2 regions of the Microbacterium faecale genome follow, and region 1 is predicted to be linked to the other one. Evidence: predicted binding sites of a transcription regulator. Region 1 holds the regulator's gene; the other holds the start of a gene.
What was found. Region 1 encodes HrcA, which represses chaperone genes, less so after heat shock. Its sites were predicted from a motif close to TTNGCACTCGNNNNNNNCGAGTGCNAA; they were not measured.

Region 1 (4,207 bases):
CGGACGCGCGATGTTCTCGCGTCGAACGACGCGGATCTCGACGCGGCTCGGATCGACCGACAGTACCTCCCCCTCGATCCACGCGCCGCGGCCATCCGTGATCGTCACCGTCTCCCCCGGTCGCACGCGGCGCACGGCCGCGGCGTGGTGCGCCTCCGCGCCCGCCAGCGCGATCGTGTCGCCAGCGACAGCGGTGACGGATTCGTCGATGAAGTGGAGGGCCATCGGCGTCTCAGGCGCGGAATCGGTCGCGGAGCTTCGAGAACAGACCCTGCTGGTGCTCGGCAAGCCGGGGATCCGGGGCCTTCGTGCGGGTGGCCAGTTCCTCGACGAGTTGCCGCGTCTTGTGGTCAACCTTCGTCGGTGTCACGACCTGCACGGCGACCCGCAGGTCACCGCGGCGCTTCGAGCGCAGGCCCGTGATACCGCGATCGGCGATCTTGAGCACATCGCCTGACTGGATGCCCGGTCGGATCTCGAGTTCCACCGCGCCGTCGAGGCCGTCGATTGAGGTGGTCGTTCCAAGGATCGCGTCGGTCATCGACACCTCGAGCGTCGCGAGGAGGTCGTCGCTCTCGCGGCTGAAGACTGCGTGCGGTTCGACGTGGACCTCCACGTACAGGTCTCCGTTCGGGCCGCCGGCCGGGCCGACCTCGCCCGAACCAGGCAACTGCAGGCGAAGCCCCGTCTCGACACCCGCGGGGATGTCGAGCCCGACCGTGCGACGCGAGCGCACGCGTCCCTGTCCCTGGCAGGTCGTACACGGGTGCGGGATGCGGGTGCCGAAGCCCTGGCAGGACCCGCACGGCTGCTGCGTGACGACGTTACCGAGGAGGCTGCGCACCTGACGCTGGACGTGACCGGAGCCACCGCAGACGTCGCAGCGCTCGGGCTCGGTGCCGGGCTGGCAGCACGATCCCTGGCAGGTGTCGCAGAGCACCGCAGTATCGATCTCGACCTCGCGGCGCGTGCCGAACACGACGTCGCCCAATTCGAGCGAAAGCCGCACGAGCGCGTCCTCGCCCTTCGCGCGGCGGGACCGCGGCCGGCCCTGCCGACCACCCCCGCCAGCGGCTCCGAAGAACGCCTCGAAGACGTCGCCGAAGCCCCCGAATCCGCCGAAGCCGCCCATCTGCTCGTCGCCACCCATGTCGTAGCGGCGACGCTGTTCGGGGTCGCTCAGCACGTCGTACGCGTGTGTGACGTTCTTGAACTCCTCCGCTGCTTCGGGCGTCGCGTTCACATCCGGGTGGAGGCGTCGGGCGAGCTTGCGATACGCCTTCTTGATCTCCTCGGCGCTCGCCTCGCGCGAAACGCCCAGCACGTCGTAATGGTCTGCCACAGGTCACCTTTCCGCGGAGGATCCGCGTGTTCTGCCTCGTGTCTGTCGTCTGGAGCCGCGCTCAGCGACTCTCGTCCTCTTCGAGCACCCTGGTGAGGTACCGCGCGACCGCGCGGGCCGAGGCCAGGTTGCGGGGATAGTCCATGCGCGTCGGCCCCATGAGCCCGACGCGGGCGCGTCCGACGGTCGCGTCGTACTCGCTCGCCACGATCGACGCCTCGCCGAGCCCGAACGGCTCGTTCTCGCGTCCGATGCTCGTCGCGAGGCCATTGTCATCGGCCGCCATCTCGCTCATCAGGCGCAGCAGCGTCACCTGCTCTTCGATGGCCTCGAGAAGCGGATGGATGCTGCCGCGGAAGTCGGCGCCGCGCCGCGCGAGCGTGGCGCTGCCCGCCATCACGAGGCGGTTCTGCCGGAACTCGTCCAGCTCTTCCGCGATCGCCGAGGTGATGGCGGTCAGCGCCATCTCTCCGGTGTCGGTCGTGGACGCCTGGGCGTGAGCGCCTGCGGCCAGGTCAGCGGACTCGCCCGCGAGGCGGCCGACGACCAGGGGCTGCAGCCGTGCGAGGATCCGGTCGAGCGCCACCGCGTCGATGTCGTGCTCGAGCACGGTGAGCCGCTGCGAGACGCGACCGGTGTCGGTCACGAGGATTACGAGCACGCGTCGCACGTCGAGCGCGACCAGCTGCAGGTGCGTCACGGTCGCTCGTGCGAACGACGGGTATTGCACAAGCGCCACCTGCCCGGTGAGCTGCGTCAGCAGGCGCACGGTGCGCGAGAGCAGATCATCGAGATCAGCCGGATCCGCGAGGAACGACTCGATCGCGACGCGCTGGGCGGGCGACAGCGGACGGACATCCGCGAGGTGGTCGACGAACGCGCGGTAGCCCTTGTCGGTCGGCACGCGGCCCGACGACGTGTGCGGCTGAGCGATCAGCTCTTCTTCCTCGAGCGCCGCCATGTCATTGCGGATCGTCGCCGCGGAGACACCGAAGGAGTGGCGATCGACGATCGCTCTGCTGCCGACGGGTTCGTGTGTATCGACGTAGTCAGTCACGATGGCGCGCAGCACCTGGAGTCCGCGATCGCTGACCATGGGCGCTCCTCTCGTTCCTGGCACTCGCTCGGTTCGAGTGCCAAGTCTACTCGCTGGGGCCTCACCCCTCGGTGAGGGCGTGCACGACCGCGTCGGCAAGCAGCCGCCCGCGACGCGTGAGGACGACGCGTCCGCCGATAGCGGCGCGCCCGTCGACGAGCCCGTCGGCCACGAGACCGGCGACGGCCGGACGCGCGGCGGCGGCGAGCTCCGCGGTCGGCATGCCCTCGCGGATCCGCGTCTGCAGCAGCACCCGCTCGAGGGCGCGCTGGCCGTCGTCCAGCGTCTCGCGGCCCGCAGCTGGCGAGGATCCGGAGGCCAGTCGCTGTGCGTAGGCCGCCGGATGTTTGACGTTCCACCAGCGCACCCCGGCCACATGGCTGTGCGCCCCCGGACCGAAGCCCCACCAGTCCGTTCCGCGCCAGTACGCGAGATTGTGTCGCGAGCGCTTCCCGACGCTGGTGGACCAGTTCGACACCTCATACCACTCGAGACCGGCGGCCTGGAACGCGTCGTCGGCGAGCTCATACATATCGGCCTGGAGATCGTCGTCGGGAGCGACCACGTCGCCGCGTGCGATCTGACGGTGCAGCTTCGTTCCCTCCTCCACGATGAGGGCATACGCCGAGATATGGTCCGGACGGTGAGACAGTGCGGTCTCGACCGATTCGCGCCAGTCGTCCAGCGTCTCCCCGGGCGCGCCATAGATGAGATCGACGCTCACCTCGAGGCCCGCGCCACGGGCGAGCTCGACCGCGGTGCCGACGTTCTCCCTGTCGTGCGTGCGGTCGAGCGCGGCGAGTACGTGCGGCACGGCCGACTGCATCCCGACCGACATTCGGGTCACGCCGGCCACGGCGAGACGGTCGACGACCTCCGCGGTCACGGTGTCCGGGTTTGCCTCGACCGTGATCTCGGCGTCATCGTGCACGCCGAAGGCGTCCCGCACGCCGTCGAGCATCCGCGCGAGGTCGCCGGCCGGCAACAGCGTCGGCGTTCCGCCTCCGAAGAAGACCGTGCGGGCAGGGCGGGCCGGACCGGCGTCAGCGAGCACGTCGCGCGCCAGCGCCACCTCGTCGAGGAGCGTGTCGGCGTATTGGTCCTGACGCGCGCCGCGCAGTTCCGTGGACGTGTAGGTGTTGAAGTCGCAGTACCCGCACCGCACGCGACAGAAGGGAACGTGCAGGTAGACGCCGAAATCGGTGTCGGCATCGACGCGCGCACTCGGGGGCAGCAGTCCGTCGTGTGGGGCGGGGTCGCCGAGCGGGAGCCGCGAGGCCATTACGCGAACAGCGGTGAGACCGCGCGCAGGTAGGCGGAGTTCATCAGGCGGCGTCGGCGCCGCACGAGACGACGGAACACTCGGTACACCCAGCCGACCGGTACGTCGAACGCCCGCACTTCGAACCAGACCTCGTCGTCGCCGCGCCATTCGACGCTGAAGAGCACCTCACCGCTGACGATCGTCGCGTCGACGGTGCCGATCGCGAACGCCGTGCGCCGCGACTCCTCCGCAACGAAGATGACGCGGTAGTCGCCGTTGGCCTTGCGCCCGCGTGCACGCCCGGTCAGGTGCGCGGTCGCCCCCGCCGTGACGTACGGCACGCCGTCTTGGGTGTACGGCTGATCCGCGTCGCTCTTCGTCGGGGCCACCGGGGCGCCGTCGGGGGCGAAGCTCACGCCCGTATAACCGGGCCCCGACGAGGGGCGGACGTCGGTGAGCTCCAGACCGGCGCCCGTGACGACGCGCCAGGAGAGCAGGTCGTCGG
Region 2 (4,207 bases), on a different contig from region 1:
CGGTTGGTGACGATGCCGACGAGTTTGCCGTTGCCATCCACGACCGGGAGACCGGAGATGCGGTACTCGGCGCAGGCCGCGTCGAGCTCGGCGAGCGTCGCACTGGGCTCGATCGTGATGGGGTCGGTGACCATGCCCGATTCGCTGCGCTTGACGCGGTCGACCGCGGCCGCCTGCTCCTCGATCGACATGTTGCGATGCAGGATCCCCATACCGCCCTGACGGGCGATCGCGATCGCCATCCGGCTCTCGGTCACCGTGTCCATCGCCGCGGAGAGCAGCGGCATCTCGACCCGGATCCGCCTCGTCAGCTGCGAGGAGGTCTCTGCCTCACTGGGGATGACGTCGGTGTGCCCCGGCAGGAGCAGCACGTCGTCGTAGGTGAGTCCGATGAAGCCGAAGGGATCGTGATCCGTCATGGGGTGGTCTCCTGGTGCGCGCAGTCGGGTGGGGCCATTCTATGGCGTTCCACCTGGGCGAGCGCCGCGCTGCCCTACGAACAGGGTCGCCACACTTTGCAGGCGCGCGGGGTGCGTACCTGCATTCTTTGGCGACCCAATGGCGGGGTCACGAGGTGACGCGGTCGGCGAGGATCGCGGTGCGCTTGTCGCCGATCCGCGTGAGGATGAGGGTCGCCGATTCGCTACCCGACAGCTTGAGTCGGCGGCGCAAGGCGGCGGGATCCACGTCGACGCCGCGCTTCTTGATCTCGAGCGTGCCGATGTCGCGCGCCCGCAGCTCGCGCGCGAGCCGTTTCGGATCCGTCGACAGCGTCTCGCGCACGCGGAACGTCGACGCGAAGACGCTCGTCCTCGCCGCGTCGCCGGTGAGGTACGCGATCCGTTCCGAGACGGGGCCCGCGTCGAGCTCGCGGGCGACGTCGCCGACGAGCCGTGCACGGATCACGGCCCCCTCGGGCTCGTGGAGGTACGCGCCGAGTGCGCGCACGGGCTCGTCCTCCGTATCCGCGGACGCGGTGAGCTCGCGCGCGGATCCGTCGCGGAGCACGAGCGCGGCACGACGCACGCCGTCGCGTGCGAGCGCGCCCGTCCACACGACGAGTTCGACGGTCGAGCCGTCGACACTGATCCACTGGGTTTCGGCATCGGCGGGCAGGGCGTCGCGATCGTGGGCCGGACCGAGCTTCATGCCCGTTGGCAGACGACGCGCGAGGTCGAACGCCCAGGTCAGGGATGGCGAGTAATCGTCGGCGGAGAGCCGCCGGGTCTCCGTGTGGCCGGAGGTCCGGCGCGCCGGATCGAGCCAGATCGCGTCGATCCCCTCGAGGCCGGTCTCCTCCGCGCGTCCGTGGCGCACGTCGACACGACCGCCATCCCGGAACGGCGCCAGGTTGTATGCGGCGAGGGCCGCCGTGACCTCGTCGGCGTCGACGGCGAGGACCCCGAGGCCGAGGGAGGCGAAGGCGAGGCTGTCGCCGCCGATGCCGCAGCCCAGGTCGGCAACGCGCGTCACGCCGGCGTCGATGAATCGCCCGGCGTGATGCGCCGACACCGCCATGCGCGTCGCCTGTTCGAGCCCCGCGCGAGTGAAGAGCATCCGGTCCGCGAACTCCCCGAACTTCGCGCGGGCGCGCTGCCGCAGCCGCACCTGTCCGACGACGGCGGAGACGAGGTCGGGGCCGTGCCCTGCCGCGCGCAGCCGCGAGACCGTACGCGCCACGTCGGAGGTCGTCTCGACGGGGTCCAGCTCATCGATGAGCCGCATCGCGTCGCGGGTGAGCAGCGCGTCGAGCTCAGCGTGGTCCATTCCTCCAGCGTAGAAGGTGGCCCCGCATTGGCACTCACGTTGCGAGAGTGCCAACCGCCGTCATACACTAATCATTAGCACTCTCGGGGTGAGAGTGCGAACCTTACGTCTTCTGTCAGGACAGGAAAGCAGAGGTACACCGTGTCGGTTTCCATCAAGCCGCTCGAAGACCGCATCGTCATCAAGCAGGTCGAGGCTGAGCAGACCACGGCCAGCGGTCTCGTCATTCCCGACACCGCCAAGGAGAAGCCCCAGGAGGGCGAGGTCGTGGCGGTCGGACCGGGTCGCATCGACGACAACGGCAACCGCGTTCCGCTCGACGTGTCGGCCGGGGACGTCGTTCTGTACAGCAAGTACGGCGGCACCGAAGTGAAGTTCGGCGCTGACGAGTACCTCGTGCTCTCTGCGCGCGACGTGCTCGCCATCGTCGAGCGCTGACGCTCACGATCGACTGAGAACCCCGGATGCATTGCATCCGGGGTTCTTCGTCTGTCGGGGATCCTCTTTAGGGTGGGGGCATGCATTCTGACGTGAGCGACATCGCAGAGAGTGTGACCGCAAACCCCTGGACGGCCTGGGGCGCCGTCGCGATCGCGATCGCCGTGGTCGTGGTCGTCGCCTTCGTCGTCGTCTGGGTCTTCAAGGCGGTGACGAACCGGCTCGGCCGCCGAGCGCGCGTCTTCGCCGAGCTCAACACCCGCTTCTCACAGCCGATCTTCTGGCTGTTCGTCGTCGTCGGTGCGAAGGCGACCGTCGTGACGCTCTTCCCGGACGGGTTCGAGACGCTGCGCGGAGCGCTGAGCTACGCCCTCACGCTCGCCATCATCGCCGTGGTCGGCTGGATCATCGGCAAGGTCCTCGTGTTCCTCATCGACGGGGCGAGCGTCAAACAGGAGGCTTCCGGGTACGACGAGTTCATCGCGCGGCGCCGTCGCACGCAGCTGCGGATGATCCGACGACTCGTGATGGCGCTGGTCGCGGTCCTGACCGTCGCCGCGATGCTCCTGACGATCCCCGGCGCCGAGACATTCGGGGCGTCGTTGTTCGCGTCCGCTGGTGTCGCGTCCATCGTGGCCGGTCTCGCCGCGCAGTCGACGCTGGGCAACGTCGTCGCGGGCATCCAACTCGCGTTCACGAATGCGCTCAAGGTCGGCGACACCGTCGAAGTCGACGGTCAGTACGGCACGATCGAGGAGATCACGCTGACGTACGTCGTCGTCCAGATCTGGGACGACCGGCGTCACATCATGCCGTCGACCTACTTCACGACGACGCCGTACACGAACTGGACGCGCAACCAGAGCGCGGTCACCGGCACCGTATTCCTCGACGCCGATTACACGGTGGACGTCGACGCCGTCCGCGCCGAGCTGGAGCGGATCGTGGATGCCGCCCCCGAGTGGGACCGGCGCAGCTGGGGTCTCATCGTCTCCGATGCGACGGGTGGCGTCGCGAAGCTGCGCGCGTCGATGACAGCGGCCGACGCCGACCTCCTCTGGTTCCTGCAGTGCCGTGTCCGAGAGCAGCTGCTGAAGTTCATCGCGACGCAGCGTCCGCAGGAGCTCGCTCGTTCCCGCGTGGTCGTGGATCCCGCGGCAGACTCGTCGTCTTAGACGGGAAGCTGTTCGAGCTGGGTGAGCGCCCACAGGACCCAGTACGCACTGAAGGCGGCTGAGGCGATGCCCGCGCCGATCGCCGTCCAGCACCACCCGCGTGGCTGCGCTCGCCGAGCCAGCGCGACGACGCCGAGCACGGCACCGACGAGGCCGAAACCTGCGCCCCACGGTCCGAACCATGACACGACGACGCCGATCACGGCGAGCGTCACCGCGACGAGGCCGAAGCGCGTGACGTTCTGCTGACGGGCGCGTCGTGCACGCGGGCGGTCCGCGACGTCCGGGTGGATCCAGCCGAACGTCTCGGCCGCGACGACCTCGATCGGGCCTGAGGTGGTGGGATCTGCCACGGACTTGCGCTCCTCGGCGCCTCGGCCGGGGAGCGTCTCGTGTGACGTCGTGTCGGTCACGCGACCGCCGCCTCGCGGGACGCGACCTGAATCTCCGTGACGGGGAGCGTCGAATCCGCCCCGAACGCGAGGGTCGACGGCGCGCGGCCATCCATGATGAGCTGCGACGCGAGCGCCGCGATCATCGCGCCGTTGTCGGTGCACAGACTGAGCGGCGGGATCCGCACGGCCACGCCCGCATCCGCGGCACGTTCGAGCGCGACGTCGCGGAGCCGCCGATTGGCGATCACTCCCCCGCCGAGCAGCAGGCGAGGGACGCCGCGCTCCGAGCACGCGTCCAGAGCCTTGGTGACGAGGACATCGACGACCGCCTCACGGAAGCTCGCTGCGACATCCGCGATGGGAAGCTCGTCGCCGCTGTCCGCGCGCTGCTCGACCCAACGGGCGACCGCGGTCTTCAGGCCCGAGAACGAG

Region 2: a site for HrcA is predicted at 1,795-1,821, ahead of groES (co-chaperone GroES). Genes of this name have one in related genera too.

Annotation. Positions count from the first base shown of each region.
Region 1 covers NZ_BMHO01000001.1:2,143,796-2,148,002, forward strand. The annotation lists gene IEW87_RS10150 (16S rRNA (uracil(1498)-N(3))-methyltransferase) at 1-225, opposite strand, end outside; gene dnaJ (molecular chaperone DnaJ) at 233-1,342, opposite strand; gene hrcA (heat-inducible transcriptional repressor HrcA) at 1,404-2,438, opposite strand; gene hemW (radical SAM family heme chaperone HemW) at 2,500-3,720, opposite strand; gene IEW87_RS10170 (DUF1990 domain-containing protein) at 3,720-4,207, opposite strand, start outside.
Region 2 covers NZ_BMHO01000002.1:195,407-199,613, forward strand. The annotation lists gene guaB (IMP dehydrogenase) at 1-419, opposite strand, end outside; gene IEW87_RS13870 (class I SAM-dependent methyltransferase) at 568-1,767, opposite strand; gene groES (co-chaperone GroES) at 1,909-2,205, shown strand; gene IEW87_RS13880 (mechanosensitive ion channel family protein) at 2,286-3,380, shown strand; gene IEW87_RS13885 (hypothetical protein) at 3,377-3,793, opposite strand; gene tsaD (tRNA (adenosine(37)-N6)-threonylcarbamoyltransferase complex transferase subunit TsaD) at 3,790-4,207, opposite strand, start outside.